4 regions of the Brevibacillus halotolerans genome follow, and region 1 is predicted to be linked to each of the others. Evidence: riboswitches for the same ligand, from Rfam matches in the RefSeq annotation. Region 1 holds a riboswitch; each other region holds the start of a gene.
The links. A riboswitch is a leader RNA that binds a small molecule or an ion and turns the genes downstream of it on or off. The one in region 1 is predicted to bind thiamine pyrophosphate.
Positions count from the first base shown of each region.

Region 1 (8,176 bases):
CTGTTTCTAGTAGTTGCTTCTTCGCTTCATCTATTCGGATGCGCGTTAAATATTTCCCTGGCGTTATCTTCATACAACGAGAAAAACAACGCTGCAAATAAAAAGGACTCACATAGAGACGTGACGCCATTTCACGCAGAGTTACGGGTTGGTTATAGCAATCGTGAATCATCTCTAGCAAACGGGTCGCCGCATCTTCTTCCGCTGATTTCCAGGTTGGTTCAGATGGTCTACAACGCTTGCAAGGACGAAAACCTGCAGCAATGGCATCGGACGCCGCATAATAAATCTTCACATGCTCTCTTTTGGGTGTCCTTGATTTGCATGACGGCTTGCAAAAAATACCCGTCGTGCTAAGGCCATAAAAGAATAGTTGATCATAATTTGGATCGCATTCTACTATCGCCTTCCAGAACTCCTCTTTCATCCACGATCCCTCCTAGCCTTCAATCCTCAGTATAACGTAATGTTTTTACTTCTAGTAAGCAACTGGGAATGAAAGAGCAAAATTTCGATAGTTTTTTCTTAATTTCACAATTATGTAACTTTTTCCATAATAAAAAACCGTGCCTTTTCACGTTCTTACGAATATTTTTTTGTAACAAACCGCTTTTATTTTCACTAATATTAAAAAAAGCCAAGAGAGGAAGTAGCTCCCTTCTCTTCGCTTTTTTATAAACTACTTTATTATGTACGTCGATAAGCGCCCGCATTCTGCTGAAACAATTGAGGTGCCCCATTTGCTAGTAATGTAACGACCAAAGCCGTAATCACATACTCAGGTATCAGATAAGTTGCATTATAGCTGAAGGAATAAAGTGTTGCAGGTGTTCCTTCCGGGGCATAGCTCCCAAACCAAACAGCTCCTGAAGTCGTGCGAATAGCCAAGCATAACGCAATTCCCACTAGCAATCCTCCCCAGATGGAGGCAATTTTTGTTGCTTTGCTTTGTGTCTTACTAGCGTACAGGAACGCACCAAAGCCTAGCACGGCATAGGATAGAGGATAATCTAACACCATTTGAATCGGATGGACCATCTCGCCACCAAAAAAGAATTTAACCATGCCTACTAGCCCGCCTGTGATTACGCCTGCTACCCAACCACGGCGAAACGCCAAGAGAGCTATCGGTACCATTACCAGCGATACGCTTCCCCCTTGAGGCATGGCAAACAGCTTTACCTTACTTAAAATAACAGCTATTGCTGCCATGATAGCTATTTCCATCATGATAACCAGTCGTGTTCGTGACATTTCAATTCCTCCTCATTCTGATGCAGTATGTATGTAAGCAGCAGAAATAGAAAGGGTCCAACTCAAGTTTATATAGACTATAAATACAAATTAGAGCAAATTGTATCAGCCAGTTGAATATAAAGAGCGTTTTTCATGTTTTACACACAAAAAAAAACCACCCTAGACGGATGGTTCTCAACTCGGCGATACAACCCTATCTCGACGATAGAGCTACAGCTTTCGCACTTGAAGTCAGCTACCTCTCCCTCCGCTGGCATTACCCAGTTCAGGTTCTACGGTCAGTAACGCATTCTGTTACAATCTCAGCCGCATTTGCCCGGCCCCCGTTTAGTACATGCTTATTTCATTTTCAATGTTACAAATTCAAATAATACCATAACATATTACTACTATTTTGCAAAGTACTTCTTTGAAGCGTCATTTGCTTCATTATAATTGTTTTTTCAATGGTACGTTCTATGACTTTGCATCTAACAAAAGCGAAAAATCAGTTGAAACAGGCTAGATCTTTTACAAGATATAGGGAAAAAGCAGAAATTGAGTGGGCCGAGGTACCCCCCACTTATCCTATGAATAGTATGTAAGGCAAAAGCCTAAAAAGCCTGCTACTTCGGCACCAACACACTCCCCCTGACATAGGATAAGGTGACTGTATCCCTCAACCTTGTTCCTGTAGAGCCCACAAGGAGGGGTGGCACGTTTTGAAGAGTAGCGACCAAAGTAAACCGTTATTAACTAATCGCGAAAGAGAAGTGTTTGAACTCCTGGTCCAAGACAAGACCACAAAAGAGATAGCAGGACAGCTCTTCATTAGCGAAAAAACAGTCAGAAATCACATTAGTAACGTCATGCAGAAATTGGGCGTGAAAGGGCGGTCACAAGCCGTAGTAGAATTGGTAAGGCTTGGCGAATTAAAAATTTGACCGCTCAGGTGAACTGTCTCCCTTTTCTTCAAATCCTTGAAGAGAAGGGGGGATTTTTTCATTCTTTAGACATAAGGTGTTCGATTATAAGCCTCTTCATATCGCTTCTTCATGGCATTTACAATTAGAGTAAAACCTAGAACCGCAAGCATAAAAGCGGTTAGTGGCGCAAAGAAAATCCACTGCTTTGTTTGTAGAAAAGAGCGTGATTGTCCGATTAATCCAGCCCATTCATAGAGGATGTAAAGAGCGTACTATATCATGCTTGAAAACTTCCAGACCACTCTTTATATTTTATTTTTATTTATGACTTTTCTATCAAAATAAGAAAAGGCGCAAAGGTTATAAAAAACCTAGCGCCTCTAGCATTTTAATCTAATACTTCTCCATTACTAGCAATGACATTTTTATACCAGTAGAAGCTTTTCTTTTTCAATCTTCGCAGAGTTCCTTTTCCTTCATTATCCTTATCTACATAAATGAATCCGTAACGCTTCTTCATCTCTGCAGTGGAGGCACTAACTAAATCAATTGGTCCCCATGTTGTGTAACCAATCAGGTCAACACCATCTGCAATCGCTTCTTTCATTTCCGCAATGTGGTCCTTTAAGTATGCAATGCGGTAATCATCTACAATGACATCCCCGTCTTCTACAACATCAACTGCCCCTAATCCATTTTCCACAATAAACAGTGGCACCTGATAACGATCGTACAAAATATTAAGGGCAATACGCAAACCTTTCGGGTCGATTTCCCATCCCCAATCTGTTGCTTTCAAATACGGGTTTTTTACTCCACCCATGATGAGATTGCCATTTGTCTCTCCAGCTTTTTCAGGGGTTACTGTTGCCGTTCTACTTACATAGTAGCTAAAGCCTAGATAGTCTACTTTATACGTGCTCAATAGCTCTTCGTCGCCTTCCTCTATGACGATTTGAATATCATTTTCAGCAAAATAGCGCTTCGTATAGGATGGATAGTAGCCTCTCACTTGAATATCGGTAAAGAATAAGGTCTCCCGATCCGTAGTAAATGCTTTCCATACATCTTCTGGATGACTTGTTAGTGGGTAGGTTGGCAAATAAGCCAGCATGCAACCAATCTGAGCATCAGGAATGATCTCATGGCATGCTTTTACAGCCAAAGCGCTTGCCACGAACTGATGATGAGCCGCTTGATACATCGCGTTCTTCTCGTTCTCACCTTCTGTTAATACAAGTCCACCACCCGTAAATGGCGCATGTAGCACAACGTTAATCTCATTGAACGTCATCCAGTATTTCACTTTATCCTTGTAGCGTTTAAAGAGTGTTTTGGCAAAACGCTCATAGAATTCAACTAACTTCCGATTTCTCCACCCTCCATACTGCTTCACCAGATAAAGCGGCATCTCATAATGTGAGATCGTTACTACCGGCTCAATACCGTATTTTTTAATTTCATCAAACAATTGATCATAGAATTTCAAACCTTCTTCGTTTGGCTCAAGCTCGTCACCATTCGGAAAAATTCTTGTCCAAGCTATCGAGGTGCGGAAGCATGTAAAGCCCATTTCTGCAAACAAGGCAATATCTTCTTTATAGCGATGATAAAAATCAATCGCTTCATGATAAGGGTAGTAGCCTTCCATTGATTCATCATGCGGATACATAATGCCTCTTGGTGACACATCTGCTGTTGAAAGACCTTTGCCACCCTCTTGATAAGCGCCCTCTAGCTGATTAGCTGCGACCGCTCCTCCCCATAGAAAGCCTTCTGGAAATTTCTTCACGATTTTCGTCATAACTTATTTCCTCCTTATAAGTAGAATTGCATCTATGCAAAATTTCGATATAAACAAGGTGATGGATCAACAATTCAGATTCCTTAGACTCGCAGGGTAAGCAAAAGCTCTTTTTCTTTTACTTCAGCTAGACTCGAAGGTTCGATCTCTGGATATTGGTCTGTATTCGTGATGATCACAGGTGTTATCGTTTCAAAGCCTGCCTGTCTAATCTCCTGTAGATCGAATTCAATGAGCAGTTCCCCTACCTTGACCTGCTGACCTGTCTCTACATGGGCGGTAAAGTGTTTGCCCCCCAATTTAACGGTATCTATTCCAATATGAATCAATACCTCTGCTCCAGCATCACTGATTAACCCTATAGCATGCTTCGTATTAAAAATGGAGACGACAGTTCCATTCACTGGCGAAACAACACGTCCCTCTGCGGGTTCAATCGCTAATCCTTTTCCCATAATCTCTCTAGAAAAGGTGGGGTCACTGACCGCTTGTAGAGGATGAACAGCACCAGCTATTGGGCTGCAAATCTGTTCATTTTGAACAAGCGTATTATCTGTTGTTCCTTCTTTTTCTAATCCGATGAATTCTGCTGTTTCTTTCGACTCTTCCTGATCTTCATTGGCTGGTATATCAATAAAGCCTAGAATATATGTCATGACTGCTCCAACAATAAAAGCAATGATAAGACCAATAATCGCATACCAGAACGTCTCCCCAACGAGGATCGGCAACCCAGGCAATCCTGCATTTCCGCCTACAATATAAGCTTTTGTTTTAAATAAGCTGATAAAGGCTCCACTGACTGCTCCACCGATTAACGCCGCGATGAACGGTTTCTTCAATCTCATATTGACCCCATACATCGCTGGCTCCGTAATACCCATGGTTGCTGTGATACTTGTAGACATGGCAATTGATTTAAATTCCTTGTTCCGTGATTTTAAGAATACGCCAAAGGCTGCGCCTGCTTGAGCTAGGTTAGCGACGAACATAATCGGAAGAATGTAATCGTAGCCAAGCTGAGCTACGGAACCAATCATAATTGGTATCAGCGCATAGTGCATGCCGGTAATGATAATAAGAGACATTGTTCCGCCAAGCAGCACTCCCGCAAACAATCCTGCATGATCAAACAACGCGATAATGCCTGATGCAAGTCCATTTCCAATAATCGTTCCAATTGGTCCAATGGCAATAAGCATGAGTGGTACTACAATAAGCAAGGTAAGCATGGGTACTAAAATCAGCTTCATTGATTTATGAATTAGGTTATCTACGAATTTTTCCACATAAGATGCCAGCCAGATCGTAATGACGATTGGGATAACCGATGAAGCATAGGTAACGGCTGTTACCGGTATCCCCATAAAGCTCGTACTTTGCCCTGTACCTAACAGGGCTGTCAATTGCGGATGGAGAACGGCGGCTGCGACAGAAACAGCAATAAAAGGATTATTTCCAAATTTATTTGCCGCACTAAAAGCCAAGATAAGCGGTAGAAAGTAGAAAGCACCGTCTCCGATCGCATTTAGTATCTGATAGGTACTGTCATCGGGCGACATCCAGCCAAACGTTGCCGCTAAAGACAAGAGACCTTTAATCATCCCTGCCCCAGCTATCGCTGGAAGAATCGGTGTAAACACCCCTGCAATGACATCAAAAATCGCACTTATCGGATTTTGCTTCTTTTGCATCCCCTTCTCTTTTCCTTGTATGCTTGCAGCTATATCGCTACTCTTCATTATCTCTTTATAAACCTGCGCAACATCGTTTCCAATGATGACCTGAAACTGACCTCCACTTTTCATGGTACCCATGACACCCTTTGTCTTCTCCAGACTCTCTTTATCAGCAAGCTGATCGTCATGCAAGTTAAAGCGTAATCTGGTCATACAATGGGTAACGTGTGCAATATTTTCTTTTCCTCCAACAAGCGCTACTATTTCCTTTGCTACTTTTTCTTTATCCATAGAAAAACACATCCTTTTCCTAACATGACTGAGATAAAAGCAATGCACTTGTTCAAATGGGCCCAATTGATCAAAAGTTTCGCATCATCTCATAAAAAAAACCCAAACATCTACCCACGTATCGACAAACATGTCTGTACATGAATAAACATTTAGGTTTTGCCTGCTTACCAGTAACAATCCTAGTAGTATGAAATTAAAAAAAACCTAAATCGCTGTCCATATAAATAGACAACCATTTAGGTTTTGCCTGCTTAACCAGTAACAATCCTAATCAATAAGAACTTGTCTTATTAAGTTACTTATAAAATATCATGTCCTCTTGATAATGTCAACGCTTTCATTTTTACTTTTTATTTACCACTCTATGGATGTGAATCGTTAGATAAAGCACTTCTTCATTTGTTAACTCATGCTTATATTCCTTTTGAATGTATCGCTTGATTTTCTTCGTACACTCATAAGCTTCCTTATATTTGCTTTTGACCATCTCGTATAAGAAATCGTCGCTGCTCTCCATATGGGTTTCCTTGCACAAACGTTGAGCGAAAAATTTTAGATGGGTAATAAACCGGTAATAATGCAAGGATTCCTCGTCCACTTCAATATTGAAATGATATTTAACGATATTTAAAATCTCTTGCATTACCTTCGTTATTGTAACAATCGTTGGCATTTCTTCGTTTAATTCGGCATTTACAATGTGTAAAGCAATAAAACCAGCCTCATCTTCTGGTAATGTAATTCCTAATTTCTGATTGATCTGTTTGATTGCCTTTTGTCCAACAGAAAATTCATCTTGATACAATCTTTTGATCTCCCAAAGCAAGGCATTTTTAATATCTAATCCGTCCTTGTTACGCTGAATGGCAAAATAAATATGATCCGTAAGGGAGACGTAAATGCTTTCATTTAGCTTTTTGCCCAAGCTCATTTTGGCATAGTTAATGATATTCTCAGAGATTTCCATATACTCCATCGGAATTTCATAAAGCAGTGTTTTAAACTTCTCGGAGATATCCTTATTTTCTAATTTGAAAATTTTCTCGATCTTGTCTTCTTCAACCTTATCGCCTGGTCGCTTCTGAAAGGCAATTCCTCTGCCCATTATCACCAGTTCTTTATTTTGATCGTTGTATACACTGATCACATTGTTGTTAATAACCTTGGCTATTTTCATGCTGACGATCCTCCCTTAGGATAAACCAAATGTTTATTACAATCGCTCCTGATCTTTTTTTTGATCGTACCTTTCTTTTCAGGAGAGGTCAAGGAAAATGAAAAGAGAGAGAAAAAGCCCGATCATCAATTTGATCGGACTCTTTTTTCTCCTATTGCTCTTATGCAGGAATTACGGGATTTTTAGCTCGTTTGTGAGTCCAAGCAAACACCCCTAATACAACTATCAATAAAACAGCCTGTGACAGCACAGTTTCCATGGTTGGGAAAAAACCAATTCCTTCCCACAATGGTAGTTGGCTTATCGGATGAACAGGTAAGGATTTAGTGATTTGCAATGCATGCACACTGACTCCGACAATTTTGAAGGCTAGCGCATAAATAACAACTGTGGCCGTCGTAAAGAATAAGCGAATCGGCAGTTTTACACTGTAACGAATCAGCACAAATCCGACAACCAACAAGATAGCTAACGCAAGGGCAATCCCTGCTAGCAATTCCTTCATCGTAATGGATGGAGCTAAACCAATATAGAAAATAACGGTTTCCGCACCTTCACGGAAGATTGCTAGAAAACTAACGGTTGCCATGGCCCATAGCCCGCCCTTAGCAACTGCCGATTCTACCTGACCTTTAAGATAAACATTCCAATTTTGAATGTTGGACTTATTGTGTAACCAATTCCCTACCAGCACCATCATGATAACAGCCGCAATTCCGAATACACCTTCTAAGTATTCACGGCTAGCACCTGCTGTCGCTTGAGAAAAGAATAGCTGGATACCAACAGCCAACAAACCACTACATATAATTCCAACAATCACACCTGCCCAAATCCATTTCTGTTGATGGGCGTGGTTGGTTTTTTTCAGAAAGGAAAGTAAGGCTGCTACGATTATTAAAGCCTCAAATCCTTCGCGTAATAAAATCACCGCTGCATCCCACATATGATAAGAGCCGCTCGATACATAGGGAGCAAGATCAATCTGTAGCTGAGTCAAGCGATCAGTAGCCTGTGAAGTCTTGGGAACCTTAGAGCTAAGTTCACTAATAGCTAATGG
Region 1 covers NZ_JAPTNK010000001.1:512,213-520,388, reverse strand. Annotated here, with positions in the region: gene O0550_RS02255 (bifunctional transcriptional activator/DNA repair enzyme AdaA) at 1-427, opposite strand, end outside; gene thiT (energy-coupled thiamine transporter ThiT) at 688-1,254, opposite strand; TPP riboswitch at 1,483-1,594, opposite strand; gene O0550_RS02245 (helix-turn-helix domain-containing protein) at 1,959-2,180, shown strand; gene bglH (aryl-phospho-beta-d-glucosidase) at 2,551-3,966, opposite strand; gene O0550_RS02235 (beta-glucoside-specific PTS transporter subunit IIABC) at 4,050-5,936, opposite strand; gene licT (BglG family transcription antiterminator LicT) at 6,283-7,116, opposite strand; gene O0550_RS02225 (FTR1 family iron permease) at 7,277-8,176, opposite strand, start outside.

Region 2 (8,176 bases), on a different contig from region 1:
AACGCCCAATTCCTATGATACTGTAACGCAGCAAGGCATCTATGCTCGCATGTAAAATCAAGAACCCCAATCGATACATTCAGATTGGGGTTCTATTTGTTTTGTCGCAATCCATATGTTCCCTTTGCATGAATGCTTTCGTTATTCCTTAGAGGAACGTCGATTTTGTTGTTGCTCTAGCATTACATCCATCAATAAATGATCCTGCAATTGATCCATCGGGTCGATGGTTAGCAAGGCTGAGACAGCAGCAAGCGCCGCACGTACGGTCTGATAAGAAAAAAAGGCATCTCGCTCTTCTTCACTGTAGCTAGAAATATCAGCACTTTTAACCGGGTTAGGAAAATCCGCCTCCACTCCGGCCCTATCCATGACGACCAATGCCTGCTTAATCGCTAAAATCGCTGCGCTCACGCTTAACGAGTATTCCTTACGCAGATCTTCCCAAACCTCAAAAGCAGTGCGCTCTGTATGCTCTCCATTTAAGCGAGTTATCATGCCACGTTTCCTTCCCTCCTGCAATAGCCAATCGACTAAAATGTCTGGATGGGGTGGAAACGAGTAGTACTGCAATCGCATTTCTAGCTCTGTAGGAAAATGGCGGGCAAATCGAGCATCCTCCAGCTTGATCTCATATCGCCTTGACGGATGGTTGGGTACCATAACGTAGACAATTCCATCGCGAATTGCCGTGATTTGTAGCTTTGTCCGGGCTGGTATGCGGGCTTGTGGTGCCTTTTCCCGTCGATAATTACCTGGAATTAATTGCTCACCAAATAAATGATATTCTAAAGGTGCATCAATCCAAGGTATTGGTTCTCTTGTTTGGATTTGATACGTACCACTAAAAGTTATCCATTCGCTTGGTCGGTGCTGATAGCGAACCAATATCTGATGTTGCTCACACTCTGGCGCCACTTCTTCTTTATCTGCATCAACAGGATGGAGGCGATCATGTTGCAACATGAATCCATCTTCTATGTCTAAACGCTCCAGTAATTCGCGTCTGGATACTCGCTCATAGCCGATGTGATAGATGTTTTTTTTCAAAATGATGTACCCCCCATAATTACTCTTGTTCCTTGGAAATTCCATAGTGAACAGACTAGAAAAAGCGCCATGAATAGGCGCTTTCTCATTCATTTCCTCTTATTATACATTATTTTACTACTGGAAGAATCTCCTGAGCTGAGAAAGTCTTAGAAATGAGCTTCTTAGCAGCCATCCAGTCAATGACCTCCTGCCATTGGGCTGTATCCTGACTACCAAAAGGTTGACCCTTAGCATCCATCAAAGGAAGTAAGACCTTCAGGCTTTTGTGTTCAATCTCTCTATCTAAAGGTAATTCTGTGGCTTCATGCTGTAAAAGTGCTTCCAGTGCTTCTTTCGGATGAGAAGCAACATAAGCCTGCCCTTTTTGTATCGCTTGCTGGAAGCGTTCTAGCGCCTCCCGCTTTTTTACTGCCGTCTGATCACTTGTGACCAACACCAATTCATAATAGCTGGGTACACCATAATCAGTCAATCTAAACAAACGAACAGGTACATGATTTTTTTCATTTTCTCATTAAGATGCATGCATATGGCAATTCCTGTCCCTACGATTATAGAGATCACTAGTCCTAGCAGCGCTTCCTGTAATGTAATCCACAGATGTGTCGTAAATAACTGATAGCGTAGCTCCCAGAGCGCAACTGCAATAAGAGAAGGCGCTGGCAAAATGAATGCAGGTAGCTCAAGCAAGCGACAACTTGCTTCCCATAACAGGAGGAAAGTACCTACGGAAGCGAGAACCCATCCGATATGCCGATCTTTTTCCAGACCTCCTGCGTGAATTTTTGCCTCCCTTTCCATTACATTACGGCCATGTCTGTTCTAGATAAGCCATATCCCAAAATAAATACTCCATTTTGCAAGCAGCGATAAAATGCTGTTTCATCCGAGCAAGCTCCTGTTTGTTACTGTCACGGGCAATTTCATTAAGTACACCTTTCAGCCAGTCCGTGGAGTTGGCAAATTCATCAGAACTATACATCCGCACCCACTCGCCATACTGCGGATGATCGATTACCCCCGTTTTTTGTGCTAATCTTTTCCCAATTTCCTGATAGCTCCACATGCATGGAAGCAAAGCACTCAGTCCTTCTCCTAAGCTACCTTGGTGAGCGATCTGTAGCATATAGCTTGTATAGGCAAGCATGACGAATGATGGTTCGGCCGTTTCTAATTCACTTTGGGAAATGCCTAGTCGTTGAGCGTATCCCCGATGCAGGGACATCTCCTCTTGTAGTGTTGATGTCATGATTTGGGCAAATCGACCGCTCCAGTCTAAACGCGCTGTCTTAACGCTCGCAATCGCAAATAGTTTTGCATATTCCCGTAAAAAGAGATAATCCTGTTTCATGTAATGGATAAATGCAGAGATCGGTAAATTCCCATTAGCAATGCCAGTAATGAAAGGATGGAGATGCGTCTTTTCCCAAATCGGCTTTGCTTCTGCGTATAAAAGCTCTGTAAAAGAAGCGATTTCTATTTCTCGCGTATTCATCGGCGTACAGCCTCCTTTTATGCAAACTCATGTATAACTATGATTTTTATGAACATGGCAAATAAAATCCTGAACGGCTTTTTTGATATCAGGTGCTTGTGTAATAGCTGAAATGACCGCGATAGCATCGGCTCCATTTTTTCGCAAGCAACTTACATGTTCTGGCTTAATTCCACCTATAGCCACAATGGGGTACCCTCCTACAAATTTGCGAATAGCGGAAAGTCCATTGGGACCGATTGGCTCCCCAGCATCCGTTTTACTTTTCGATGTATACATAGGCCCTACCCCTAAATAATCAGCTCCATATGTAAGAGCGATTCGAGCTTCCTCTATATTGCCGGCTGATATTCCAATGATCATCTCAGGAGGAACTAATTGTTTAACCTGGGCAAACGGCATATCCTCATGTCCTACATGCACCCCGTCAGCCTGAACCTTGCAAGCCAAGCTCACATCATCATTAATCAGAAAAATGGCATCGTATGTATGACATAGCTTTTTCATACGGATCGCAATTTGCTCTCTTTGAATCACATCGCTGATGGAGCCAGCTCCTTTTTCTCGCCACTGAACGCATCCGACTCCCGCTTGAAGTGCCTCTGTCAAGATACGAAACATGTTTTCAACGGAGTTCCCGCAATCTTGACTACCTATTACTAAATAGATACTCCACTTTTGAGATAAAAGAGCGAGACGAGCCAGCTTCATGTCAGCATTCCTTCTATCGGACTACTAGCGGAAGCATAGCGTTTTCGAGGAATTCGTCCTGCTAAAAAGCCTTTTCGTCCAGCCTGAATCGCTAGCTTCATTGCTTCTGCCATTCGTATAGGGTCGTTTGCTAACGCAACTGCTGTATTTAATAATACGCCGTCTGCACCTAGCTCCATCGCTTGCGTCGCATCTGAGGGTGAACCAATTCCAGCATCTACAATGACGGGAACTGTCGCCTCTTCGATCATGATGCTAAGGTTCAGAGGATTAAGAATACCTTGACCAGAGCCAATTGGAGAGGCACCGGGCATTACAGCATGAACGCCTACTTCTTGTAGCTTTCGCGCGAGAATGGGATCGTCATTGGTGTAGGTTAAAACAGTGAAGCCTTCTTCCACCAATAAAGCAGATGCTCGCAGGGTTTCTATTGGATCGGGCAATAACGTTTTTTGATCTGCAATTACTTCTACTTTAATCATGTCGCATAATCCGCTCGCTTTTGCTAAACGTGCAATACGTACAGCCTCCTTTGCGGTGGTTGCTCCTGCTGTATTGGGGAGCAGTGTATACGCTGATAGGTCAAGCGATTCTAAAAAGGTAGGCTCGTTTCCTTTTTCCAAATTTAAACGGCGTACCGCAAATGTGATAATTTGCGCTTCAGAGATCGTTACTGCTGCTCGCTGGATTTCCAAATCACGAAATTTCCCGGTACCAATTAAAAAACGTGAGCTAAATTCATGCTCTCCAATTCGTAAAGTCGTATCCGTCATCGATTATCCTCCTCCAACAAAATGAACTATTTCTATGCGATCCCCATCCATTATGACTGTATGGGCATAGCTGGAACGATCAAGGATGATTTGATTGTGCTCAACAACCACTATTCTTTGCTCCAATCCATAATGAACAAGCAATTGCTCTACAGTCGTATCTTTTTCTACACTTGTTGCTTTCCCATTAACCTGAATCTGTACTGTGCTAGCGTGCAAAAACGGTCACCTCGTTTCTTGCGTGATTGTTTTTACGCCTATCTTTTCCAGCGTTTGGCGTAGCCTAAGCAAAAATCGAATAGAGTAGTTACTGGATAGCATTTTCTGCTGTTTTATCAAGCTGATCACGGTACTCTTTCATCCTTTCTTGCGGTTGTGCTGACTGCATGATCCCCGACATCACAGCAATACCCTCCGCTCCAGCCGCTATCACGTCCTTAACGCGATGCGGAGTTATGCCGCCTATCGCAAGTAGTGAGATACTAGGAGCTAACAGTTTCCGCATTCGCGTTACAAAGGGAAGACCACGCGGTTCTAGGCCGGGCTTACATTCCGTCACAAAGACATGCCCCGCTATCACAAAGGTTGGAGGACGGCTTGGTACGATATCATGTTCTGTCAATGAATCGTACTGGTCAGAGAGTTGTAACGATTGTACCGACAAGCATTCCTGATCGTTATGAACCGAACAACCCAGCAATTGGTGGGGGGCCAGCATACGACCTGCCAAGCTGGCATGCAAACTTTGCTGTCCAAGCTGTACACCGCCGCAATGATAAGCCATTGCTACATCCACACGGTCATTTACGATGATTCGATCCCTTGGAAAAACATCCGACAAGAGCCTGATCCATTCAGCTAATTCCCTTGCTGTCCGCTGCTTTTCCCGAATGTGTAGATAATCTACTCCTGCTTGGTCTGCCTTTTCAATAATGGGCAACACTTCTCTGAGAGTTTGACGCCCTGTGGTAATGAGATGAAGGGAGCGTGCTCGCAAAAATTCAACTCCTTTCGCAAAAACATTCGCATATGCCTTTTCTTGTTGTTTGAAACGAACCTCTATAGCTGACCGATCTAGTTGGGACCATTCATGGCCTGACATCAAAAAAGCCTCCGCTGTCTTTTCGGATAGTACCGAAATAGATAGCGGAGGCTAAGCTGAACTAGCTGTTCGTAAGCTGATAATCTTTAGTAGCTTACTGCTTTTTTGATCCATACTGTAAACGGCTACAGGTTGTTTTTTATAAAAAGAAAAACCACCCGTAGCGGATGGTTTCGTATGCATCTGAAAGAACAAAGTTATCTTCACTCTGTTCTCGGTTGCCCTCTTCCTCCGCCGGTATTAACCAGATCAGGTTCAACGGTCAGTAACGCATCGTGTTACAATCTCAGCCGACAGCTCGGCCCCCGCTCGGTACAAAGTTATAAAGTTTTGAATTCGCTTTTACAGTACCACGTCACTACTTATTTGTAAACAGATAGATTTTCTTTAGAAAAATTCTCGTTCATTGTTCACACCAGATCATTCTACCTCGTATCAGTGTGTAATCATTCCCTTATTCATTGCCTGCATACACTCTTCTAACCATCCCAGAGCCTTGGCCTGCTCCGGTACTTCTCTTACTTCCCGATATGCTTGTTCTACCAGCTTTTTTACTAAAAATAAACTGGAGAAATCTAACGCCATCACCACTTGTTTAGGCGGCTGCGTCTGTTCTTTTAAAGCCTCAACGCCATCTAATAAAATCGCCGCTGTCTTCTCAGCCACCTCATTTAGTTGCTCATGCTGTCTTAATTCATCGTAAAAACTATCATACAAACGGCACAAGATTAAAAATGCTTGTGTGCTAAGAACTACTTCGTTTGCATGTAGGTGCATCATTGAGTCTTCCACAAGTATGCCTCCGTCTCTTCCCATCTATCTGCCGTAGATTTATTTTTATTATAGCATGAATGTTTCCTCTAGGTGGCATTTTGCCCAGTTCTAGCCTTGCCATACTGTACATTGAATACAAATCAAAATAATCGTTCTATTACAAAAATAACATTTTCATGTATACAATCAAAATCCCCTTCTCTTTCTCTAGAAAGGGGACCTTGATGTTTTACACACATTTATGCTTTATGCGTATTTCCATTATCGCGAATGTTACTGTTTTGGTCATTGGTATCTAGCGTTTTCCCTCTGTTTTTCGCCTTATTTTTAGATTTGTTGTTCTTGCTGGACATGGTTTGACTCACCTCCCGATTGTTCGGCTTAGTTTCCCCGATGTGAGTGAAAGTTACACATGGAGGTGGATTTCTCTCCTCTAAATCATCCAGCTATCAACGTACAGCACTCCTAAAAAATGAGTTGCTTCTCTGCTGAATACCTTTTAATCTGATGATAGCAAAAAGGATTCAGAACTTTCACATAGATAGGTGGCCAATTACATGCTTGTTATTACTCCCATTCCACTACAAGGAACTTTTGTGGTACTCGAACCGCTACAGCCAGAACACGAAGCAGAGCTTCAGCAGGTCGGAAGCTTTCCCGAAATTTGGACCTTTTTACCGAAGGCAATGGTTACAAATGAGGACTGGAAAGCCTATTTTAAAAAAGCATACGATGCAAAGGATGCAGGAGTAGAATTTCCTTTTATCATTAGGGAACGTTCCTCCCAACGCATTATTGGTACTACGCGTTTTATGAATATTTCAAGTAAGGATGATCACTTAGAAATTGGTTCAACCTGGCTTACTCCACGCGTATGGAAATCAGGCGTGAATACGGAATGTAAATATTTGTTGCTAAGCCATTGCTTTGAACATCTCGGATGCGTTCGCGTTCAAATTAAAACCGATTCTCGCAACGAAAACTCACAACGAGCTATTCGGCGAATCGGGGCTACCTATGAGGGCACGCTCCGCAAGCATATGCGTCTGGCCAATGGTTATGTCCGTGATACTGCTATGTTTTCGATCATTGATTCAGAATGGCCTCAGGTAAAAGAGAAGCTGGCCCTTATGATGCAACGTTACTCATAGAAAAGTAAACCCTTCTTTGAAAAAAACCTCCCCATTTCGCTCATTTTATACAATCTTAGGCTAGATCAATGCAACCAGTTCGTGTACAGTTAAGAATAGAGATCAACAAGCGATGATAGATTATGAGGTGACCTCTTTTCATGCATACAAATTTACGAACTTTTATCCAACAGCTTCGCGATGAAGGACAATTATTGCAGATTGATACTCCTGTCGATCCCTATTTGGAATTGGCAGAAATTCATCGTCGAGTCATTGATGAACAAGGGCCAGCCCTTCTTTTTACAAATGTTAAAGGGAAAAGCTTCCCTATTGTAACCAATCTATTTGGAACCCGTGAACGGGTCGATATGGCATTCGGACCAAAGCCAGAAAAGATCATTCAGCAATTAGTAAGTAACATGGACAAGCTGATGCCCCCGAAGCTCTCTGCCCTTTGGGGATTACGTGATCCTTTATTAAGTGTCATGAAAACAGGTACGAAAAACGTATCGTTAAAAAATGCTCCTGTCGCTCAGGTACATACAACTGATGTCAATTTACATGAACTACCGGCTATTACTAGCTGGCATGAAGACGGGGGACCGTTTGTTACATTGCCACTTATCTACACAGAGCATCCCGTCAGTAAAGAACACAATCTGGGGATGTATCGTATTCAGCTATATGATGAAAATACTACGGGTATTCATTGGCAGATTCATAAAGGTGGTGGGTTCCACTATTATGAGGCAGAAAAACGTAACCGTGCTTTGCCGATAACCCTGACAGTTGGCGGACCACCTGCTTTGATTGTCTCTGCTATTGCTCCATTACCGGAGATGGTTCCGGAACTTATTTTCTCCTCTCTCTTAATGGGAGAAAAGCTAGGAATGACCGATGTAGATAATCATCCACATAAAATTATTTCGGAAGCAGAATTCGTGTTTGGCGGTATTGTCCCTCCGCATGTTCGCCGACCAGAGGGACCGTTTGGCGACCATTTTGGCTATTATTCCTTAGCTCACGACTTCCCTGTCTTCCATGTGCAGCAAATGTGGCGCAGGGAAGATGCCATCTATCCAGCTACGGTGGTTGGTAAGCCGCGCCAGGAGGATTTCTTTATTGGTGAATACCT
Region 2 covers NZ_JAPTNK010000003.1:259,330-267,505, forward strand. Annotated here, with positions in the region: gene O0550_RS06130 (hypothetical protein) at 142-1,050, opposite strand; gene O0550_RS06135 (ABC transporter substrate-binding protein) at 1,160-1,534, opposite strand; gene O0550_RS06140 (ABC transporter permease) at 1,522-1,854, opposite strand; gene tenA (thiaminase II) at 1,859-2,548, opposite strand; gene thiE (thiamine phosphate synthase) at 2,576-3,259, opposite strand; gene O0550_RS06155 (thiazole synthase) at 3,256-4,032, opposite strand; gene thiS (sulfur carrier protein ThiS) at 4,036-4,251, opposite strand; gene O0550_RS06165 (thiamine phosphate synthase) at 4,340-5,134, opposite strand; TPP riboswitch at 5,344-5,453, opposite strand; gene O0550_RS06170 (hypothetical protein) at 5,570-5,926, opposite strand; gene O0550_RS06175 (GNAT family N-acetyltransferase) at 6,466-7,059, shown strand; gene O0550_RS06180 (UbiD family decarboxylase) at 7,200-8,176, shown strand, end outside.
Region 2: another riboswitch for thiamine pyrophosphate. It lies ahead of O0550_RS06165 (thiamine phosphate synthase); the one in region 1 lies ahead of thiT (energy-coupled thiamine transporter ThiT).

Region 3 (8,176 bases), on a different contig from region 1:
AAATGGAGGAAAAAATAGTAGGATCATTTTCCACACATATGCTTGTAGAAAAACATTTGAAAAGCTGTGACCAGAGGAGGATTTTATGGCTAAACCACAATTTATTGATTTAAGCGTTACTCTAAGTCCCAACATAAAAGAGCCGTTACCGGCAAAAATTGATTATTCCTCCCATGAGGAAGGTGCCATTCAGGCAGCTCATATCCTAGGTCTTACTCCTGAAGACTTTCCAGAGAAAAAAGCTTGGGCAACGGAGACAGTGACCGCAAATACTCATTCAGGAACACATGTTGACGCCCCTTGGCATTACTGGCCGACTTCAGAAGGTCAACCTTCCAAAACCATTGATGAGCTACCACTAGAATGGTTTTTTGCAGACGGTGTTGTATTTGATTTTAGTAACAAGGAATCCGGTTATGAAATTACGACGAATGACCTGATTCAAAAGCTAAAGGAGATGGATTATCAGCTAAAACCATACGATATTGTGTTAATTCGTTCCGATGCTGATAAAAAAATGATGGATGACAACTATGCTTACATTCATGTTGGCGTATCTGCCGAAGCAACTCGCTGGCTTATTGAGCAAGGAATCAAGGTCATGGGTACTGACGGCTGGGGCTGGGACATCCCTCTTACTATTCAAGCTGCGAATTACAAGCAAAAGCCACGGGAAGGACTTCTCTGGGCAGCTCATTACGTTGGAAGAGATAAAGAATATTGCCAAATCGAAAAGCTTGCTAACCTAGATAAAATCCCGACACCTTATGGCTTCAAAATCAGTTGTTTTCCCATTAAAATCGACAAAGCAAGTGGAGCTTGGACAAGGCCTGTAGCGATTATTGAAACCCCGTAGATACGACAAAAGACCAAAGGATATGAAGGTACTCATTCTAAAAAATTGACTACTCAATCTCAAATAGCCTTAGTCCCATTTGCTGGACTGAGGTTTATTTATTGCCCATGAAAAATCCCCTTTACCGCTTACCGTTGTGCTACTCACACAGGTAATGTAAAGGGGATGCTTTTTTACTTTATCGAGATGCTCTTCTTAGTAAACATTCACGGTGATGTTTACGTTCTTGTTACCGAATTTCACCTTAACAATTGCTTTACCAGCTTTACGCGGAATAATTTTTCCGTTTTTAACTGTCACGATATCCGTATTCGTGCTTGTCCATGTTGCTTTAGAGGTAACATCCTCGTTTGATCCTGCTTTGTAGATAGCAGTAGCTTTTATCTCAAAATCATCATCGTCTTTGAACAAATGTAGCTGCTGTGTCGTAACCAACAATTTATTCATTTGGTCGACTTGTACGCTTACAGTTGCCTTTTTGTTACCAAAGCTTGCTGTTACCGTAGCTGAACCCGCTTCTTTTGGTTTAATTAATCCTTTATCAACAGTAACTACATTACCTTTTACCTGCCAAGTTACTTTATCTGTAACATTTTCCTTGGAAGAATCCGTATAAACAGCCGTCACAGAAACTTTTTTCGAATCATTTCGAAGCAAATCCACTTTTTTCGAGCTTACTTCCAATACTTTCAGCTTTTTGGATACCGTTACAGACGTGGTAACTGATTTACCCATATAGCTGGCTGTAATTACCGCTGTTCCTGCTCCTACAGCTTTTACTCTACCGTTAGTAACCGTTGCTACCGAACTGTTTGACGTACTCCAAGCTGCCTTGGAAGTGACAGAAACAGGTCTTCCTACTGTGTATTGTGCACTTAGAGTAAGTGATTTCGTGTTCCCTGCTTCAAGTGCCAGAGTATTGGCTGAAATCTTCAAAGAAGACAGAACCTTCTCGGCAGGCTTGGTTGCAGGCTTGGTTGCGGCTTCCAAAACGGAAGTAGTCGGCATGCCAAAGGCCATACAAATAGCTAAACCCAATCCAAATATCTTATAAAACCTATTCTTTCTCATTCGTTCACCCATCCTCTAACTATCTTTAACGTAAATGAAATTCATATCTCATATAATTATATCGGTAAAGAAGGGGAACTTGTAAAGACTAAAAACCAATTTTTTGTAATATTAACCATGAATAAAAGCTTTACGCACACGATCCCAAAAGGTTAGACGCTTGTATCGAGCAAATTTGACCTTTTGAGGACCAACACGACAGGTGATTGAATCAACATTTTTCCAAACGCCCTGCTCTCGATCCATGCCAAGCATGATTTCAGGATTCATAATAATCAGCTCTACCTGATGGTGCTTAGGTAAAACTAGTGCGCTGTTTATCGTCCGATAGGATTGATTATTGATGGAAGCAATTTCTGCTAGCTGAATTGCCTCTAGGGAAGGATGCAGCAAGGCACCATCCACCGCTTTATTATAAGCAGTGCTACCTGAAGGCGATGAAATAATAAGACCGTCTCCGCGAAAATGTTCAAATTCTTGCTCATTAATAAAAACGGAGACTACCAAGGAAGAAAGGCTGGCATTGCGAATGACTAGTTCATTTAGTGCCCACTTCTCCAATAGCTGTCCATCCTTGGTACGAATTTGACAGGAAACAGTTGGGTATTCGGCTATTAAAGGGTCTACCTGTTCCAAGGCCTCAGCAAATTCATCCAATTGATCAGGATGCCAGTCCGCATAAAATCCCAAATGGCCCGTATGAATCCCAATATAATGCGGCTCGAATCCATATTGATGAACAGCTTCCAGCATGGTTCCATCACCTCCAATAGACAAAACCATATCCGGTTTTTCTTGACTATTGGCATCTAAAAAACGATAGGAACGCGAAGTGGAAGCAGCCAGCTTTTCACGCAACCTTATATCCACCTGACGTGTATGATCATCATTACGTAAAACCGTTGCGATTTTCATTTCGTTAAAATCCTTTCTCTTTTGCGATAACCTTGATTTCATATTCATCATACTATTGCAAGTAGCTATCAGCAAATGAGTTAACAACTATTTTACAAAAGGTCGAGAATTTCTCTTTTCCTCATTCTCCCGCAAATATCGTCTGCTCTAATCTATTCAACAGTTCTTCAGCCTGTACAATGTATGTCGATTCTATATCCGCATCTTTATTAATGGGTTCTTGAAACTGATTAAACATAGAGGAAACGACCGAAGCGGCTGCATAATCAGTATCATCATCAGCGCCGGTTTGGTAGATATGCTTCAGGACAAATGGTTGTTCAAAGCGTAAAACAGCTTGAGGCTGATCTAACTCACCGCTCACTACCTGTACAGGTAAACGTAAGAACACCATGCCTTTATCATCGAGCTTGCGATCCAAAAAGCCACTTCTATATTCCCAATTGGACAAAGTAAAGCCTTCTTTCCCCAACGTCTCCATAAGATCACCGTATGTCGCTTGTTTCCCTTCAATTTGACTTCCTATTTGTTTCATCGAAGCTACCCCTTTCCTTTCTTCTTATCCGTATAGCCTTCTCCAAATTACTTTGATTTAATTAGCATCCATCATTTACCACCAGTAACTTTTAAAGGAATTCAATGCTCTGTGTCGAAAGGGAAGGACAAGAAGAAATCTATCAATTTACAACATGTACTTACTCGGAAAGGAATTTTATTTTTGTGAAACGAATCTTGCTAACACTATCGCTACTTTCAATTACACTCGGAGGAAGCCAGCTAGAAGCAGCCACTGGCTCAAATGTATCGGCAGCTCCAAAGGTAACGGCTACACAAAAGGTAGTTAGCTATTATGCCGAAAATTATCCAGGTGATTTAGCCGCCTATACCTCCCTGCATCATTACCAGGATAGAATCTCTGACGTCGCCTTCTTTAACTACAATGCTACCAAGGAAGGCTATTTGGTAGGAGACCTGCCTAAAACAGCGTTACAGTTAACGAAAGATACAAAAAAGGGCAGCTTTTTAGTCATTACGAATCATGGGAAAAAATTATTTGATAAGGAAATCGTTCATTCGATCCTGGCCAACAAGGACTATAAAGCGCGTTTTATCCAACAAGTCCTTACCACCGTACAGCAAAATCAATTGTCAGGTGCTAATCTTGATTTTGAAAATGTTCCGGCCGAAGATCGTCAGGCCTATTCCTCGTTCGTTGGAAGCTTAGCAGACCAGCTTCATGCGATTAAAAAGCAATTAATCGTCTCTGTCCCTGCCAAAACAAACGATGACCCTGCTATCTTCTGGGTATATGGCTTTGATTTAAAAGCACTGGGTGCCAAGGCCGACTATCTTCAACTAATGACGTATGATGAGCATGGAACTTGGTCAGAGGAAGGTCCAGTTGCCTCCTACAATTGGGTGGAGGATGTTATACGCTATAGCGTCTCTCAAGTACCAGCCTATAAGCTATTAATGGGTATTCCAAGCTATGGCTACGAGTGGAGTACCGAGAAAAAAAGGGCAATCAGCTTTCGTAATATACCTGCCATCATTAAGGAAAATCAAGCCGTTCCAGCATGGCATGATACATATAAATCGCCCTATCTGCACTATATGAAAAACGGCGTTTGGCATACCCTTTGGTATGAGAATGAATATAGTATCGCCGCTAAACGTAGCTTGGCTCTAAAGTACAAGCTGGCTGGCTTTGCCGTTTGGCGCCTCGGATATGAGAACGACACTTTTTGGACGGCACTTCTTCCTAAGTCATAAATGAAACTGGTTTTTCCATTCCAAAAGCCGTCAGCATTTCAAGTTGCTGACGGCTTTTGAGCTATTCTATACGAATGCCAAGCTGACTTTCGACACTTCCTTACTAGGTACATGCTTCATCTTATCCAGCTTCCATGTCCCTAGCTCCTTAAGCAGGAAATAGACGATCTGCCGCCCATCTGGTCGCTTATACAAGATGTAGCCGTCCCGTTTACCAAGAAAGGTCATAGGCAATAGATAAACTTGCTTTTGAATCGCTTCTTTTTGGGAAAGCAATTCCTGATTCAGCAAGAGTAAGGCATGATCAGGATCATCGCGATATTGGTGAGCAATTTGGTAATATCCGATTTGCTGATAGCCAGCCAATTTTATTTGAAAGTAATCCTCAAATTCCTTTTGTACCTGTTGCTCCTCCACCTTGCGCTTTTCCTCCCACTCGTCGCCTTGATGAGAATATCCAGTCAATTGTACCCCGTTTGGGTGTACTGCAAGCTTAATCGTTTCAATTGCAAAAGGCGGTGAATGATTTCCCTCATAGGTTTTCACCTGAAAAACAGCTTCAAAGGAATGAGGCTGATTGGTTAGACGAGAGACACCTACCACCTTGGCTGAGGATAGATCATAGGCTCGTGGATAACCATAGTAGTGAGTGATTGCTTTGATTACATGGGGATTCATCGTCAAAATAAGAGCTCCTTGTATCGGATCAGAAGGTACAGGAGATGGTAGTTGAGCCCATGCGATCTCTGAAGAGGTAGATACAGTAAACAGAAGCACAGTAAAAGCAACTATCGCCATATGCTGCCATCTATTTGCCCATTGCTTCATCTGCGATCATCTCCTTTTTCTGTTAACCTTCCTCAAACTCCCATGCTTTATGAAAAGGGTGAGCGCCTTCTCCTCATTTTTCCTCGGACGAAACAAGACTGAACCTATTAGGCAAGAAAGGATTCATATGCTCTGTTTCATCTGAACTGACATATTCGGCGATCAGCTTCGCCGTAATCGGCGCTAACAGGATTCCATTCCGGTAGTGTCCGCAGGCTAGCGTTAGCCCACTCCAGTTTGGCACTGGCCCTAAAATAGGATGTCCATCAGCCGTAGCAGGCCGTAATCCTGCCCAAGCCTGTAAAAATGGAGCTTCGGAAATCGCTGGTACAATTGACATTGCCCCCGTTAATACTTTCGAAACACCATAAACAGTGGAAGAGCGGTCAAAGCCGGCTAAATCTTCTGTAGCTCCAACAATAATTCGTCTATCCTGCTTAGGCACTAGATAGCCGTTTTTTCCAAAGACTACATGGGAAAGAGGCAAATGATTCGAATCAACCGCCGCGATTTGTCCCCTTACTGGATAGACAGGTACATTCACTCCCACCTGACGTAAGATATCAGCAGTCCACGCCCCGGCTGCTACAATCACGTGATTAGCTTCCAGCTCCCCTTTCTCTGTTACAACGCCAGTCATTTTCCTTCCAGCATGCTTTAATCTGATTACAGCAGTATTTTGTAATAAACGAACATGTCGGTTTTTGGCCTGTATCACTAGGGCTTCTACTAACAGACGGTTATTGATATCAGCCTCGTGTGGAGAATAGATGGCTTGGCGTACCATTTTCGATAAATGTGGCTCTTGTTTTTGCACTTCTTTTCCAGACAACAATCGGATATCATAACCTTCAGACTTTTGCCACTGGTAGCGCTCCTGCAACCATTCCTCCTCCATGTCGGTCATGGCTACTGTCAGAATACCTGCTGTAGATAGCTGGCAATCAATGCCGGTAGCCTCCTTCAGTTCAAGCACCCAATTCTTATATAGCTGCAATGAACGTATTCCCATGTCAAGAAGCGGCCCCGGCTTCGTAAATTCCTTTAAAGGAGCAAGCATTCCCGCCGCTGCAACGGATGCCTCCCCTCCAAACACTCCCTTTTCGATGAGAGTAACCGTCATGCCTACGTGAGCAAGTTCCGTGGCAATCGCCAAACCAATAATTCCTCCGCCAATCACAATGATGTCTGAACAGCTTTTCATTGTTCTTCACCCTTTCTCGTATCTACTGAGTGGGGAATCGATTGGCTCTCTACACAAAGAAATGAAAAAACCCACTTCTCCGCGCAGGAAAAGTGGGAAAATCACCAACACCAAATCTAACCACTTCCCTTCGCCAGCATGACCTGGATCAGGTAAAAAGGGTCAACAGACACGCTCTGTCCTCTCAGCCCTGCAAGTTAGGACTCCCCCAGTAGATCAATGTGAAATTATTAATCTTCGTCCTTGTAATCATAGCTTTCGGGAATTGGCTCGAATTTTTCCGCCTCTTCAAAAGCCTTCAGTCTCTCTAGCTCCTCCATATGATAAGTAAACTGCTCCTTATTAATAAAGTAGTCCTCACCATTATGGACGGCACGGATACGTCTCTCCGCTATCTTTTCTCGTATAAACCATTCAGGCATATCCAGATAAGCAGCTGTTTCCTTTACAGTTAAATACATGGTTTACTGTCCTTTTAAGCGGGCCTCCAGCTCAGCCTTCTGCTTTTCAAAACCTGGCTTACCAAGAAGTGCGAACATGTTCGCTTTATAAGCCTCTACGCCAGGCTGATCAAATGGGTTCACACCTAGCAGATAACCGCTGATGCCGCATGCTTTTTCAAAGAAATAAAGAAGCTCACCAATATGATACGCTGATAGCTCAGGCAATTCAACTACAAGGTTAGGAACGCCGCCGTCCATGTGCGCTAACATCGTGCCTTCCATTGCCTTTTTGTTAACAAAATCCATGCCTTTTCCACTAAGGAAGTTCAAGCCATCTAAATTAGCGGCATCCTGCATGATTTCAACGTCAGTCGCTGGTTGTGCAACGGAAAGCACCGTTTCAAACAAATTGCGCGAGCCGTCTTGAATAAATTGCCCCATAGAATGAAGGTCAGCAGAGAAATCAGCAGCAGCCGGGAAGATTCCGCGACCATCCTTCCCTTCAGACTCTCCAAACAACTGCTTCCACCATTCATTGAAATAATGGAATTGAGGTTCGTAGCTTACTAGCATCTCAATTTGCTTCCCTTTGCGTAATAAGCAATTGCGGATAGCAGCATATTGATAGCATTCATTTTCTCCAAGAGCTGGATTCATATAGCGCTGACGAGCCGCCTGTGCCCCACTCATCAAGGCATCGATATCTGCACCTGATACAGCGATAGGCAACAATCCTACTGCTGTTAACACAGAGAAGCGTCCACCAACATTATCTGGAATAACGAAGCTCTCATAACCTTCTTCGTTCGCTACTTGCTTCAAAGCCCCGCGCGCTTTATCTGTTGTTGCGTAAATACGTTTACGCGCTTCTTCCTTGCCATACTTTTTCTCCATGAACTCACGGAAAATACGGAAAGCGATAGCTGGCTCTGTAGTGGTTCCGGATTTAGAAATAATGTTGACCGAAACCTCCTTGCCTTCAATAACCTGCATAAGGTGAGTCAAATAGACAGGGCTAATATTATTACCCACGAAATAAATCTCAGGTGCTTTGCGCTGTTCTTTTGTTAAAGAGTTATAGAATGT
Region 3 covers NZ_JAPTNK010000020.1:655-8,830, reverse strand. Annotated here, with positions in the region: gene O0550_RS20080 (cyclase family protein) at 86-856, shown strand; gene O0550_RS20075 (Ig-like domain-containing protein) at 1,052-1,927, opposite strand; gene O0550_RS20070 (NAD kinase) at 2,039-2,842, opposite strand; gene O0550_RS20065 (YugN-like family protein) at 2,964-3,377, opposite strand; gene O0550_RS20060 (glycosyl hydrolase family 18 protein) at 3,563-4,615, shown strand; gene O0550_RS20055 (DUF3888 domain-containing protein) at 4,682-5,443, opposite strand; gene thiO (glycine oxidase ThiO) at 5,517-6,647, opposite strand; TPP riboswitch at 6,756-6,867, opposite strand; gene O0550_RS20045 (excisionase family DNA-binding protein) at 6,878-7,108, opposite strand; gene O0550_RS20040 (glucose-6-phosphate isomerase) at 7,112-8,176, opposite strand, start outside.
Region 3: another riboswitch for thiamine pyrophosphate. It lies ahead of thiO (glycine oxidase ThiO); the one in region 1 lies ahead of thiT (energy-coupled thiamine transporter ThiT).

Region 4 (8,176 bases), on a different contig from region 1:
ATCGGCCTCGTCGATTACTACACTTTTCACGGTATGCACTTTTAATTTGCGCATTTCTAACAGCTCTTTAACGCGCCCCGGTGTTCCGATAACAATAGCTGGATGGGTTTTTAGCTTGTCCAACTGGCGCTTCGCATCGACTCCACCAATCAGTGCGGCGGCATGCATTCCAATAGAAGCTAACAACTGTGTAGCCTCGCGATAAATCTGCATAACCAGCTCTTGCGTAGGTGCTAATACTAGTACTTGTAATTCTTTTTTTGTTTCATCTAAATTTTGGACAAGAGGCAATAAATATGCCATTGTTTTCCCTGATCCCGTAGGAGATTCAGCTATGACATCTTTTCCCTCTAGAATGACAGGTAAGGTTTGTGCTTGAATAGGAGTTAGCTTTTCATAGCCACGTTCCCTTAGAAATGTTACAATGGGACCTCGTGTAATTTGCATAAAATCGTTAGACACTGAAGAAATCCTCCTACAACCAAATAGTTCGTACAGATTAGCTTACCATTTTCTTAGCAAGAAGAAAACCCAAGGTATCAAATTCAATCTTTGCATCTCTCATCACCATCTATGTATGCAAAAGGCGATTTCTCAAAAAGAGTCATCGCCCTTACGTATCAGATTAGCCAGATTAGGAGTTAGAATCCACTCGTGTTTCGTGTTTTTCCATTTTATCATGGCGGTCTGTCTCACTATGCTGGTTATGAGTACCCGGTGGATTTTTTCTGTACTCTTCTACTTGTTCCTGAAATTCTTTATCAAATTCGCGCATAAACCTCACCTCCATATGTAGTTTACCCAGAATAAGAGAAAGCATGCTGATCGCTTCATTAGGGCCAATCCAATAAGTGCTGTTAATGGAATGCAAAAAGGTCGTAACCTTTTATCCACATGCGCGTCATATAAATGGAACTACCTCCTTACACCTAAAAATATCAGATTAAGCTAGATAGGAATGAGATACATGTCAGAGGCACCACTAACCCGTACTCGCAGTTCTAAAGATCAGCAACCCATGCGAAGATCAAAAAAGAGAAAAGCGAAACGAAAAAAGAAACTATTAGTAGGAAGTATTGTAACCTTCGTTGTACTAGTAGCCGGTTTTTATTTAACCCACGACTTACGGTTGTGGCTTGCTGGAACGTTGTTAACAACTCAACATTCCAGTTGGGCTAAATATACATTGGTAGGAGAAGACGCCCTTAATTCTCTTCGTGCGGAGATTAATAATCCCGAAGCGATTAACTCCGTTTCACCTACAGAGGTAACTACTCCGCCTGCAAAAGAAGAAGAAAAGCAAGAAGAAAAGTCTGTTCAAAAAGAGCTGACTGAAGTTGTTCCGGTAGAAAAATACTTCAATCCCGCTCATTACTTTAAAGGATACGTTATGAAGGTTTCTGATCCTAACCGAGTCCACTTAATTCAAACAACCGGTGCAAAAAAGAACCGGGGTAAACCACGCGGTGAATGGATTAGTGAATTCTCAGAACGAACGAATGCAATTGGTGGAGTCAATGCAAGCGGCTTTTATGACCCCAATTTTATGGGGTACGGCAGCCAAGCAGCTGGACTAGTGATCGTAGATGGAAAACTGCTTCAAGATTACAATCCATCCGGCGGGGACACCGTGCTTGGAATTGATTATAACGGCAAGCTAATCACAGGTCGTTATACCTCTAAAGAGCTGTTGAAGATGAATATTAGAGATGCTATGTCATTTCGACCTCAATTAGTGGTAAATGGAAAGAACCTTTTTGCTGGAAAAGATCCGATTAGCTGGGGAATCGCTCCCCGTACGGCTGTAGGCCAGATGGCTGATGGCACCATCTTGTTCATTGTGATTGATGGTCGTCAAAAGCACTCTATTGGGGCTAGCATGAAAGATATGGCTGATCTGCTCGAAGAATATGGCGCTGTAAATGGAATGGCTATGGACGGCGGTACTTCTTCTATGATGGTTGATAAAGGCAACGTTCTCACAAAATCCGCAAATGGCGACCCACGTGGTCGTTGGTTACCAAACGCATGGATGGTATACTAAGAATAGGCATGTGAGAAGGTTAAAACAAAAAACCTCGGCGAGCTTGATAGCCGAGGTTTTGCTTTGTACAAATTCAATATAAGGAGGTTTTTCATATGGTACGTGTGTTATTTGTTTGTCTAGGCAACATTTGTCGATCACCCATGGCAGAGGCAGTTTTTCGTCATCATGTACAACGCGCCGGACTAGAGCCATTCATTGAAATTGATTCAGCAGCGATTGGCAGTTGGCATGTTGGAAATCCTCCACATGAAGGGACTCAACTAGTATTAACGAAGCATAACATTCGTTTTGATACGATTGTTGCTAGACAAATTCGTTCTGCTGATTTTCAACAATTTGACTATATTGTATGCATGGATGATTCCAACGTAGAAAAATTGCGTACTTTTGCTCCAGATGCTAAAAATGTTACCAAACTGATGGATTATGCTTCCGCTTATAAGGAAACAGAAGTCGAAGATCCCTATTTTACAGGTAGATTTGATTATGTGTATGAGTTAGTCGAAGCAGGTTCGATTGGTTTAATCAATCATATTCGTAATAAATACCATTTATCTTAATAAAGCAAGCCTGTGTCATTATTCGTTTTGTTTATTTGCAAAAAAAGCAGCCACTCCTGGAAAAAAGAGTAGCTGCTTTTCTTATTTAGGAAGGATTCCCCTGCTATTTATCCACTTTATTTCATTCTAAGGCAAGACAATATGCTCAAAATAAGCAGGTGAAAACTCCTCCTTGTACGTTCTGCCTGTTAACACCAAATTGTCTAGTTGTTCCCTCAGCTTTTGTAGTTTGGTTTTTTCTAAAGCTAAATTAATAAGGGTAGCTCTGGCAATCTGACGTAATATCTGTATTTCTTCTTTGATTGTATTACCTAAATCCTTACCGCTATGAACCACTTCAGAACGATGGTTGTAGGAGCTTTTAATAAAATTGGCAATCCTAATCCTTTCTTCAGGTGTTTGCCCCAGATAATAAGCAATTCTTGTTCGTACCTTGTACGTAATCTCTCCCTTTTTACCATCTGGTACAAACAAGGACTCCAAAGCAATCCATAAATCTAATAACTCATCCTCCAACGATTTCTTTTCTAAAGCTAATAAATATCTACGATACGGAACGGTTGGAAACGAGATATCTGCATTCATGAGACGCTTGAACAATCCCTCTATTTGATCGGTATAGATAAACTTAGGACCATCTAATGAGCGTTTTACATAATTAATCCCATACCGATTTTCTTCCATTGTTAATAGATAAGGGATCGAACAAACCCCTTCGCCATTCGCCATGTTTAAGCGATTCTCTATTTCAGCTATAAAAGGACGATCCTCTTTTACTTTTAAGGTAGGATACTCTGCATAGAGAAACAATGAGTTTGGTTTTACCTTCTCTTCAAAATGAAGCCGATTCTCGTTCATCTGTGGACGCAAGCGCTCATGACAAATCTTATACAAGGGCTCAAAGCCGGATACCAGAAAGAAATCCTCACTAAGCTGTATACGAAGTGGTTTATCTGTTATGGTATTAAATACGGGTGCAATCAAGGTTGGCATGATGATCCCTCCATTCGCCACGGCTTTATAGGGTAAGACTCTTATAAAGGCTTCTGGCCGTTTTTACTTAGATGCTGATCCTTGTTCCTGACTCAAACGCTTAATGATATTTTCATTCTCAATCATATCCTCTTGCTTGTCCGCATACAACAATCCATAATGGGTTAGCATAGTAGAAATTTGATTATTATCCGTTAAAATGACATGCAGAACAGCTTTATTTTTGAAATCATAATACTCCAGAACTCTTCCTAGGTCGCGTGTTGGCGCTCCATATACCTTTTTGATATCCTCTAGAGTTAGTTGCTTTCCAGTCTCAAGATTTTTCATCAAATCTCCACGTTTTAACATCACTTGGGCAGCTACTAATGTAGGATTAGCCGTTTTGGTAAAATATAAGGGGTAGGCTTTATTCCATTTTGCCCCTGTTAGTGGGTTGATCTTGATAAAAGCTACTTCTTGCTCTACTTCTGGATTTGGTCCATTCTCTTCTTTTAAATTGGTACGAAAATTACTTTTAATGGTCTTTTTTTCTACAGCGGGACCATATATTTTTTCCATCTGGGCTAGTGTCGTTTTCCCAATCGTAGCTTGCTCTGTAAACTTGAGCTCAGCTGTGAGATCAATCTGATTAACCTTTATATCTTGGGCTTGTTCTGTAGGCGTAGTATTTGATTGATTTCCACTACAGCCTGTTACAAGTAATAAGCTAGCTAGCACTGCCATAAACATCGATCTTTTTTTCATGAAAATCTGTCCTCTCCTGTTTAACTATAATTCACAGCGTTACAAACACTTCCCTGTGCATGCGATACCAATTTCCCTCCCATACTAATCACGAAGGAGCTGATAAGGATGGCAAAAGATGATTTCTTAGTAGAAAATCCGCATCAAACATATAATAACCAATTTCAAGGCTTAGAACAAACCGGGAAACCTTTACCAGGAACCAAAAAGGTAAAGCAAAAGAATCATTCCCGTCAAGTTAAAACACGTGAAGGATAATCCTCTGCTAACAAACCGCTTGTCCTTGGCCGGATTGGCGGTTTTGTTTATTTGTCCCACACGTAACGTCCATCAGTCCTATTGACCCACATTTTCCCATATGATATGGTAAAAGGGCAACTACATATGGATACGGGAGCTTGGATGAAGCCAGGCTGAGAGGGTGGAGAACTCTGCTACCGACCGTGAAACCTGATCTGGATAATGCCAGCGTAGGAAACGATCCCATACGAATGACTTCGTTTATTTCAGCATGTTTATTTTGTATGGATAAGAGCCGTCAGCCTTTGCTGTATGGCTCTTTTTTAGTTTGTCGCTCCTACCGTCCCTTGCTAGTTGCCAAATGATGTTGGGAGGTATAGCAATGTCTATTTTATCAACTCCGTCTTTTTTTCCAGCAAGTCGCAAGAGATATGTGACAGGCTCAAGGCCTGATCTACTAGTTCCGTTTCGTGAAATTATGCTTTCCCCTACTGTTGATCAACAAGGGCGCGTTACTCCAAATGCTCCTTTGCAAGTGTATGATACGAGCGGACCCTACACAGATGAAACACTGTTTGAAACGATTGATCTAAGCAAAGGTCTTGCACCACTCCGCTCTCCTTGGATTTTAGAACGGAAGGACACAGAAACATATGGAGTCTCCAAAAATCTTGCCCCTACAAAATCAAAGGCCGCTAACCCGCTTCCTGTTCAAGAATTTGAAAATCGTCCATCTCTGCGAGCACGTAAAGGAAAACGCGTCACTCAGCTGCATTATGCACGTAAAGGCATCATTACACCTGAAATGGAATTCGCAGCGATACGTGAGGGAATAAAGCCAGAGGTAGTACGTCAAGAAATTGCCAGTGGACGCGCCATATTGCCGGCTAATATAAATCACCCTGAGCTTGAGCCTATGCTTATTGGAAAGCAATTTTTGGTAAAAATAAACGCTAATATTGGAAATTCGGCTGTTCTTTCCTCCATAGAAGATGAGGTTGAAAAAATGGTCTGGGCAATTCGCTGGGGAGCGGATACCATCATGGATTTATCGACCGGTAAAAATATTCACACGACACGTGAATGGATTTTACGGAATGCTCCTGTACCAGTCGGAACTGTACCATTGTATCAAGCTTTGGAGAAAGCGGGAGGACAACCAGAGAATTTATCCTGGGAATTATACCGGGATACGTTAATCGAGCAAGCAGAACAAGGTGTGGACTATTTCACAGTACATGCTGGACTTTTGCTTCGTTACATCCCCCTTACCATGAACCGCGTGACAGGAATCGTTTCGCGAGGAGGTTCCATTATGGCCTCTTGGTGTCTTACCTATCATCAGGAGAATTTCTTGTATACACATTTCCGTGAGATTTGTGAAATTGCAAGTGCTTACGATATCTCACTCTCCTTAGGGGATGGTCTGCGGCCGGGGTCCATTGCGGATGCCAATGATGCTGCTCAAATGGCGGAATTAGAAACCTTGGGTGAACTAACGAAAATTGCCTGGGAGTATGATGTTCAGGTCATGATCGAAGGGCCGGGACATGTTCCTATGCACAAGATTAAAGAAAACGTAGACATTCAGCAGGATATTTGTCAGGAGGCTCCCTTCTATACGTTAGGGCCGCTTACAACCGATATTGCCCCCGGATATGATCACATTACCTCTGCCATTGGTGCTGCTATGATTGGCTGGTTTGGTACTGCGATGCTATGCTATGTAACACCGAAAGAACATTTAGGACTGCCGAATAAGCATGATGTAAAAGAAGGGGTCATCGCCTATAAAATCGCAGCGCATGCCGCCGATCTAGCAAAAGGTCATCCCCTTGCTCAAGCATGGGATGATGCGATGTCAAAAGCACGATTTGAATTTCGCTGGCACGATCAATTTCATTTATCATTAGATCCCGAGCGAGCACGCGATTATCATGATGAAGCCCTTCCCGCTGAACCAGCTAAAACAGCACATTTTTGCTCGATGTGTGGGCCGAAATTTTGCAGTATGAAAATTAGTCATGAGTTAAAAGGAATGGTTGATAACAGTCCATTGGCAGATAAAAGTACAGCAAGTCTTGAAGATTCTCTCATTGAAACAGGACTTTCTCAAAAGGCAGAAGAGTTTAAACGCTCTGGCTCTAAAATGTATACCTGAGATCTTTTATTAGCTTGTATTACACAGTAATGCTGTACACCCTCTTGTCTTTTTCTTGTAAGCTAATATGATCTTCTTTTACGAGTAAAGAAAAAAGGTTGCTGAAATAAACCAGCAACCTTTTTTTATAGAAAGCAATTATTTTACCACTACGTGGATCGGACGACCAAGCGCCATTTCCGCAGCTTCCAATGTTACTTCGCCCAAAGTTGGGTGAGCATGGATAGTTAGCTCGATATCTTCTAATGTAGCACCCATCTCAATAGCCAAAGCTACTTCAGATACGATGTTAGAAGCATCTTCCCCAACGAATTGTGCACCTAGAACTACTCCTGTTTCTTTGTCAGCAATGATTTTTGCAAATCCTTCGCCGGCATTAACAGATAGAGCACGTCCGTTAGCAGCATAAGGGAAACGACCTACAACTACATCTAGACCTTGTTCTTTTGCTTCTCTTTCAGAGATACCCACACTGGACATTTCTGGATCGGAGAATACAACAGAAGGAATGCACTTGTAATCCACTTCAGCCGCATGTCCCGCAATTGCTTCAGCAGCCACTTTACCTTCATAAGAAGCTTTGTGAGCTAGCGCAAGACCTGGAACAATGTCACCAATCGCGTAGATGTGTGGTAGACTTGTACGACCTTGTTTATCTACTTCGATCAATCCGCGCTCGTTCATTTTCACGCCGATTGCTTCAAGACCGATATCATTTGTGTTAGGCTTACGGCCAACAGTAACTAGTACGTAATCAGCTTCAAAGGACATTTCTTCACCTTTAACTTCTGCTTTTACGACTACACCGTTTTCTGATTCTTCCACACCTTTTGCAAGAGCTTTGGTATGAATTTTCACGTTGTGTTTTTTCAAACGACGTTCAACTAGACGAGTCATGTCTTGTTCAAATCCAGGTAGGATATGGTCTGCACCCTCAAGGATTGTAAGTTCTGTGCCAAATTTAGCAAGAACTGTACCTAGTTCAACCCCGATGTATCCACCGCCGATAACTACCATGCGTTTTGGAATTTCGCCAAGACTTAATACCTCAGTAGAGGACAATACTCGCTTGCTCCATTTAAACGCTGGAAGTTCGAACGGACGAGAACCGGTTGCGATAATCGCATTGTTGAACTTGAATTTAAGGGACTCATTATCGTTATAAACGCTGATTTCATTCTCAGACAAGAAGAACGCTTCCCCAGAAACTAGACGTATTTTGTTTCCTTTGAACAAGGAAGCAACCCCGCCAGTCAATTGTTTCACGATGCCGCTTTTCCATTCTTGTACCTTCGCATAGTCAACTTTTACGTTTTCCATGGTAATACCCATGCTAGCGCCATGCTGTGCATTTTCATAAACGTGAGAAGCATGGATAAGAGCTTTTGATGGGATACAACCCACGTTCAAGCATACGCCACCTACGTT
Region 4 covers NZ_JAPTNK010000003.1:336,383-344,558, forward strand. Annotated here, with positions in the region: gene O0550_RS06500 (DEAD/DEAH box helicase) at 1-462, opposite strand, end outside; gene O0550_RS06505 (hypothetical protein) at 635-775, opposite strand; gene O0550_RS06510 (phosphodiester glycosidase family protein) at 968-2,044, shown strand; gene O0550_RS06515 (low molecular weight protein-tyrosine-phosphatase) at 2,140-2,607, shown strand; gene O0550_RS06520 (HEPN domain-containing protein) at 2,734-3,600, opposite strand; gene O0550_RS06525 (peptidylprolyl isomerase) at 3,664-4,347, opposite strand; gene O0550_RS06530 (hypothetical protein) at 4,456-4,605, shown strand; TPP riboswitch at 4,728-4,844, shown strand; gene thiC (phosphomethylpyrimidine synthase ThiC) at 4,970-6,748, shown strand; gene lpdA (dihydrolipoyl dehydrogenase) at 6,887-8,176, opposite strand, start outside.
Region 4: another riboswitch for thiamine pyrophosphate. It lies ahead of thiC (phosphomethylpyrimidine synthase ThiC); the one in region 1 lies ahead of thiT (energy-coupled thiamine transporter ThiT).